2 regions of the Kitasatospora sp. NBC_00374 genome follow, and region 1 is predicted to be linked to the other one. Evidence: riboswitches for the same ligand, from Rfam matches in the RefSeq annotation. Region 1 holds a riboswitch; the other holds the start of a gene.
The links. A riboswitch is a leader RNA that binds a small molecule or an ion and turns the genes downstream of it on or off. The one in region 1 is predicted to bind glycine.
Positions count from the first base shown of each region.

Region 1 (3,399 bases):
GACTGGTTGAGAACCGTCATGAGTGGGTCTTCCCGTGGGGCTGGGCGGGTTACCTGAGGGGAAGGGGCCGTCCGCCGCGCTGCGGCCGGCCCCCTTTCACGCGGGTCGGTCAGACGCCGGTGGTGAAGGCGGTGTAGGCCTCGGCGTCGAGCAGCTCGTCGGTCGCCTCGACCTTGACCTTGAACAGCCAGGCACCCTCGAAGGGCTCGCCGTTGACCAGCGCCGGGTCGTCGATGACGGCCTGGTTGATCTCGACGATCTCACCGGTGGCCGGCGAGAACAGGTCGCTGACCGACTTGGTCGACTCCAGCTCACCACAGGTCTCGCCGGCGGTGACGGTCTCACCGACCTCCGGGAGCTGGACGTACACGATGTCGCCGAGGGCGTCGGCCGCGTGCTTGGTGATGCCGACGGTCGAGACGCCGTCCGCGTCAGCCGCGGTCAGCCACTCGTGCTCCTTGGTGTACTGCAGGTGCGTGGGGTTGCTCATGACGTCATTCTCCAGGATCGCAAGAGGGTAGGCGAAGCCGTCCGCTGCGCGGACCGGACTCGGGGGTTCGTACGGCTCAGCGGGCGCGCTTGTAGAACGGCAGCGCGACGACCTCGACCGGCTCGTGCCTGCCGCGGACGTCGACGGCGACCGCGGTGCCGGGGGCGGCGTGCGCCGCGTCCACGTACGCGATGGCGATCGGCTTGCCCAGGGTGGGGGACGGCGAGCCGGAGGTGATCCGGCCGATCGGGGCTCCCTCGGTGGAGACCACCGCGTACTCGGCGCGCGGGACGCGCTTGCCCTCGGAGACCAGGCCGACCAGGACCTGCGGCGGGTTGGTCTCGGCGGCCGCGGCGGCCTGCTCCAGGGCCTTGCGGCCGACGAACTCGCCGTTGTTGGTGGTCTTGTCGAAGCGGACCACGCGGCCCAGACCCGCGTCGAAGGGGGTGAGGTCGGTGGACAGCTCGTGCCCGTAGAGCGGCATGCCGGCCTCCAGGCGCAGCGTGTCGCGGCAGGACAGGCCGGCCGGGACCAGGCCGGCCGGGGCGCCGGCCCCGGTCAGCGCCTGCCACAGGTGCTCGGCGTCGGCGGGGGCGCAGAAGATCTCGAAGCCGTCCTCGCCGGTGTAGCCGGTGCGGGCCAGCCAGACGTCGCGGTCGGCCACGGTGGCGGGCAGCAGGGCGTAGTACTTCAGCGCGGGCAGGTCGGCGTCGGTCAGCGAGGCCAGGATGCCGTTGGCCTCCGGGCCCTGGACGGCGATCAGCGCGTAGGCGTCGCGGTCGTCGCGGACGACCGCGTCGAAGCCGGCCGCGCGCTCGGTCAGCGCGTCCAGCACGACCTGGGCGTTGGAGGCGTTGGCGACCACCATGTACTCGGTCTCGCCGGTGCGGTAGACGATCAGGTCGTCCAGGATGCCGCCGTCCTCGCGGCAGATCATGGTGTAGCGGGCGCGCAGCACGCCGAGCGCGGAGATGAAGCCGACCAGCGCGTGGTCCAGCAGCTCGCCGGCCTGCGGGCCGGTCACGGTGATCTCACCCATGTGCGAGAGGTCGAACAGACCCGCCTTGGTGCGGACCGCGAGGTGCTCCTCGCGCTCGGAGCCGTAGCGCAGCGGCATGTCCCAGCCGGCGAAGTCGGTCATGGTGGCGCCGAGCGATCGGTGCAGCGCGTCGAGCGCGGTGTGGCGGAGGGACATGGCGGCGAGACTCCTTGGCTGGGCACTCTGGAGCGCGCCCGCACCTGGATGCGGGCATGCGGTGGCGAGGACTCCCCGTCTGTCGTCGCAACCTGAGAGCTTCACCGCACATAAGAATGGCGGCTTGCACCGTGGGTGGGCGCACGGCGCGGCCGTGTCCACTTTCCAGATGTGCCTCGCCCGTGCGGTATGGGTGCCTGAGAGATTCCGGGGAGGACTTGCTCCTTCGGCGCCGGCCCAGCCTCTGACGAGGCACTCCGGACTCTCCCGCGCGGGTTCGAGCGGCCAGTATGAAGTTCGATCGGGGTCATCATGGCATGCCCGGGGGGGCCTACGGGAGGGGGGCCGGGCGATACGCTCTGTGGGACGGTTCTTCGGCCGGCGCACGGGCCGCACGGCACGTGGCTCGCCCGGTCAGGGCGGAAGGGGCAGAGGCGGATGGGGTACCCGGCGGGCGAGGCGCAGTCCTGGGCGGAGCCGGGCGCGGCTCCCGAGGGCGGGAGCTGGCCGGTCAACGAGCTGGAACAGGTCCTCACCGCGGCTCTGGGCGACCCGGGGGCGACCCCCCGGGTGATCGAGGTGCTGGCCCGCAGCCAGGTGTGGATCCCGCTGCCCGCGGGCGCCGACCGGCAGGGCGAGTCGCTGGACCTGCCCACCATCGAGCTGGCGGGTGCCCCCTACGTCCCGGTCTTCTCCTCCCAGGAGGAGTTCCTGCGCCAGGCGCCGGGGATGGCCTTCGCGATCGCCCCGATGTGGGAGTTCGCCCGCGGTCTTCCGCTGGGGATCGGCATCGCGGTCAACCCCGAGGCGCCGGTGGGCATCCCGGTGCCGCCGGAGGGGGTGGGCGAGCTGCGGCGCGGCCCGCAGGGCGAGCGCGGCCCGGCGCCGGCCGTCCAGGAGGGGGCCCGGGTGGCGCTCAAGGAGCCCGAGCCGCACCAGGAGCCGTACGCCTTCCTCGCCGCCGCCGGTGCCGAACTGGCCGCGCTGCCGGAGGTGTTGACGGCCCGCCGGGCGCTGGCCAAGGTGGAGGGCGAGGCCACGCTGCTCTATCTCGGCATCCAGCTCGACCCGGCGCTGCCGGCCGACCCGGCCCGGGTGGGCGAGGCGCTCGGCCGGGCCCTGGGAACCGCCGCCCCGGCCTGGGGCGTCCACCTGGTGCTGCTCGACCTGGCCGCCGATCCGGTGGTCGACTGGCTGATCGCACAGGTACGGCCGTTCTACGTACGGGCCTGAGCGGGCCCGCCCGCTGGTGACCGTCCAGTAGAGGGACGGCGGTATGACGTGTGTCGGGCCTGCCCAATAGGGTTGCTGCCGACAGCCCGCGCGGCGAGGCCGGCGGAGGCGACGGGACGGGCGAGAGCGAGGTGGGCGCGTGAGCGCGGGAGCGGCAGGCGGCGGCGCACCGGGCCAGTGGGGCCCGGCTGCCCCGGCGCGTCCCGGTGGTGACCCGGGCGCGATCGAGCGCGCCCTGGGCCAGGTCGCGCCCGAGCGGTACGAGGCCTACGAGGCGCTGCTGCGCGCGATCGCCGAGGGCCAGGTCTGGATGCTGCTCTGGCACGGGCAGCCCGGCAGCCCGGACGCCCAGTACGGGAACATGGACATCGGCGGCCACGGCTACGCGCCGGCCGTCACCTCGCCCGGGCAGCTCACCGCCAGCGGCTGGGCCCGCGGCCACGAGGTGATCACCGGCCTGGAGATCGCCAACGCGCTGTAC
Region 1 covers NZ_CP107964.1:5,441,565-5,444,963, forward strand. Annotated here, with positions in the region: gene glyA (serine hydroxymethyltransferase) at 1-20, opposite strand, end outside; gene gcvH (glycine cleavage system protein GcvH) at 110-490, opposite strand; gene gcvT (glycine cleavage system aminomethyltransferase GcvT) at 567-1,685, opposite strand; glycine riboswitch at 1,861-1,965, opposite strand; gene OG871_RS24465 (enhanced serine sensitivity protein SseB C-terminal domain-containing protein) at 2,124-2,918, shown strand; gene OG871_RS24470 (enhanced serine sensitivity protein SseB C-terminal domain-containing protein) at 3,058-3,399, shown strand, end outside.

Region 2 (3,399 bases), 3.6 Mb from region 1:
CCCGGTGGGCTGCTCGACGGCAGGCTGCTCCGTGGTGGGCTGCCGGGTCTCGGCCACCTGCATCGGCTGGGGGTGGTTCTGCGTGGCGTACGGGGTGTGCTGCGGCGCCGGCTGCGGAGCGGGGCGCTGCACGGTGGACGAGTCGTCCGGATGGGCGGGCGTCGGGGCGGCCATCGGCGCGGCGGGCGGCGGCGCCGAGGTGAAGGCGGGGGTTGTCATCATGGTCTGCCCCTCGGGCGAGGTCGCCGGCGCCGGTGCCGAGGAGACCTTGCCGAAGTCCAGGTCCTTGCTCCGGTCGCCGGCCGCCGCTGCGGCGGCCGCGGCCGCCGAACCGTTGGTGGCCGAGGCCGGCGGCGCGGCGCTGCCCGCGTCCAGGCCGTAGTACCGGTAGAGCTGCAGCTCCTGGGCGGGGGAGAGGTGCTGGCCCACCCCGAAGTCCGGGGACTCCTTGATCAGCGACTTGTCGTAGGGGACTCGCAGCTCGTCCCCGGCGAACTCGCTGGTGGTCAGCGGGACGAAGGCGTCCCGGCCGAAGATCCCGGTCCGCACGGCTGCCCACTCGGGCTCACCGGTGGCGTCGTCGAGATAGACCTCGTCGACCGTACCGATCTTGTCGCCGTTCCGGTCGACCGCCTTGTGCCCGATCAGGTCGCGCGGATCGATATCGGTCTGCACGCTGTCCTCCACTCCTGCTCCTGTGAAAGGCCGTCAGGGGGCGGTTGAAGGAGCTGGCCAGCCGCCACTTCATACAAAAAGCCATGTATCGGGCGCATGCGACCCGAGCGCCGCCGTCCGGGGCACGGCGGGGACCGATCCCTCGTCCCGGGCCGGTGATCCGCGGGAATCTCGCTGGTACCCTGGGCGGCGACCGCCGAGCCCGCTCGGGAGAGTCCCTGAGCCCGGTGAACCGGGTGGTCAGGGCGCCGAAGGAGCAACTCCTCCCCGGAATCTCTCAGGCACCCGTACCGTGTGGGACAGGTCACTCTGGAAAGCAGGGCAGGATCGCCGGCGCAGGAGCCGACGACACCACCCTCACCGACGGTGCAAGCCGACGGGACGGCCTCCGGCCTGCCCGTGCGGGCGAAGCTCTCAGGTCCCGATGACAGAGGGGGAGGCCTGTCGGGTTCGTGCGCTCATGGTCCCCGCTGTCCCCAGCGGCGAAGGCCGGTCGGCGCCCGCACCCCAGCCGGTCATCGACCAGGAGGCCTCGACCCCCATGAACGCCCAGCCGATCAACGGTCGCCGCAGCGACGCCACCCTCGCCGAGCTCGAGCAGGCCAGCCCCTTCGAGACCCGTCACATCGGCCCGGACGCCGACGCCCAGCAGAAGATGCTGGCGCACGTCGGCTACGCCTCGCTGGACGAGCTGTCCGACGCCGCCGTCCCCGACGCGATCAAGAGCCTGGCCGCGCTGGACCTGCCGGCCGGCCGCAGTGAGGCGCAGGTGCTCGCCGAGCTGCGCGAGCTCGCCGCCCGCAACCAGGTGTTCACCTCGATGATCGGGCTGGGCTACTACGGCACCTTCACCCCGCCGGTGATCCTGCGCAACGTGCTGGAGAACCCGGCCTGGTACACCGCCTACACCCCGTACCAGCCGGAGATCTCCCAGGGCCGCCTGGAGGCGCTGCTCAACTTCCAGACCCTGGTCTCCGACCTGACCGGCCTGGACACCTCCGGCTCCTCGCTGCTGGACGAGGGCACCGCCGCCGCCGAGGCGATGGCGCTGGCCCGCCGGGTCACCAAGGTCAAGGGCGGCGTGTTCCTGATCGACGCCGACACCCTGCCGCAGACCGTCGCGGTGATCGAGACCCGTGCCGTGCCGACCGGTGTCGAGGTGGTCGTCGCCGACCTCTCCGAGGGCATCCCGGCCGAGATCGCCGAGCGCGGTGTCTTCGGTGTGCTGCTCCAGTACCCCGGCGCCTCCGGCGCGGTCCGCGACCTGGCGCCGCTGATCGAGCAGGCGCACGGGCTCGGCGCGATCGTGGCGGTCGCCGCCGACCTGCTGGCGCTGACCCTGCTGAAGTCCCCGGGCGAGCTGGGCGCCGACATCGCCTGCGGCACCTCGCAGCGCTTCGGCGTGCCGATGGGCTTCGGCGGCCCGCACGCCGGCTACCTGGCCGTGCGCGCCCCCTACGCCCGCAACCTGCCCGGCCGTCTGGTCGGCGTCTCGGTCGACACCGACGGCAACCGCGCGTACCGGCTGGCGCTGCAGACCCGTGAGCAGCACATCCGCCGCGAGAAGGCCACCAGCAACATCTGCACCGCCCAGGTGCTGCTCGCCGTGATGGCCTCGATGTACGCGGTCTACCACGGCCCGGACGGCCTGGCCGACATCGCCCGCCGCACCCACCGCTACGCCGCCGCGCTGGCCGAGGGCCTGCGGGCCGGCGGTGTGGAGCTCGCCCACGGCTCGTTCTTCGACACCGTCACCGCGCGCGTCCCCGGGCGCGCCGCCGAGGTGGTCGCCGCCGCGGCCGAGGCCGGTGTCAACCTGTTCCCCGCCGACGCGGACACCGTCTCGATCTCCTGCGACGAGACCACCACCCGCGAGCACCTGGCCGCCGTCTGGGCCGCCTTCGGCCTCAAGGACACCGAGGTCGCCGAGGCCGCCGACACGCTGCCGGCCGGCCTGCTGCGCGAGGACGAGTACCTGACCCACCCGGTCTTCCACAGCCACCGCTCGGAGACCGCCATGCTGCGCTACCTGCGCCGCCTGTCGGACCGCGACTACGCGCTGGACCGCGGCATGATCCCGCTGGGCTCCTGCACCATGAAGCTCAACGCGACCACCGAGATGGAGCCGGTGACCTGGCCGGAGTTCGGCCAGCTGCACCCGTTCGCGCCGGTCGAGCAGGTCGGCGGCTTCCTCAGCCTGATCCGCGAGCTGGAGCAGCAGCTGGTCGAGGTGACCGGCTACGACGCCGTGTCGATCCAGCCCAACGCCGGTTCGCAGGGCGAGCTGGCCGGCCTGCTGGCCGTCCGCGCCTACCACCTGGCCAACGGCGACACCCAGCGCGACGTCTGCCTGATCCCCGCGTCCGCGCACGGCACCAACGCGGCCTCCGCGGTGATGGCGGGCATGCGGGTGGTGGTCGTCAAGACCCTGACCGACGGCGACGTGGACGTCGACGACCTGCAGGCCAAGATCGACCAGCACCGCGACCAGCTCGCCGTGCTGATGGTCACCTACCCGTCGACCCACGGCGTGTTCGAGACCCAGATCACCGACATCTGCGCGGCCGTGCACGAGGCCGGCGGCCAGGTGTACGTGGACGGAGCCAACCTGAACGCCCTGGTCGGCCTCGCCAAGCCCGGCAAGTTCGGCGCGGACGTCTCGCACCTGAACCTGCACAAGACCTTCTGCATCCCGCACGGCGGCGGCGGCCCCGGCGTCGGCCC
Region 2 covers NZ_CP107964.1:1,842,142-1,845,540, reverse strand. Annotated here, with positions in the region: gene OG871_RS08155 (DUF2382 domain-containing protein) at 1-282, opposite strand, end outside; partial or broken gene OG871_RS08150 (PRC-barrel domain-containing protein) at 322-687, opposite strand; glycine riboswitch at 873-978, shown strand; gene gcvP (aminomethyl-transferring glycine dehydrogenase) at 1,217-3,399, shown strand, end outside.
Region 2: it holds a riboswitch for glycine, as region 1 does, so the genes downstream of both, gcvP (aminomethyl-transferring glycine dehydrogenase) here and gcvT (glycine cleavage system aminomethyltransferase GcvT) in region 1, are expected to answer to the same signal.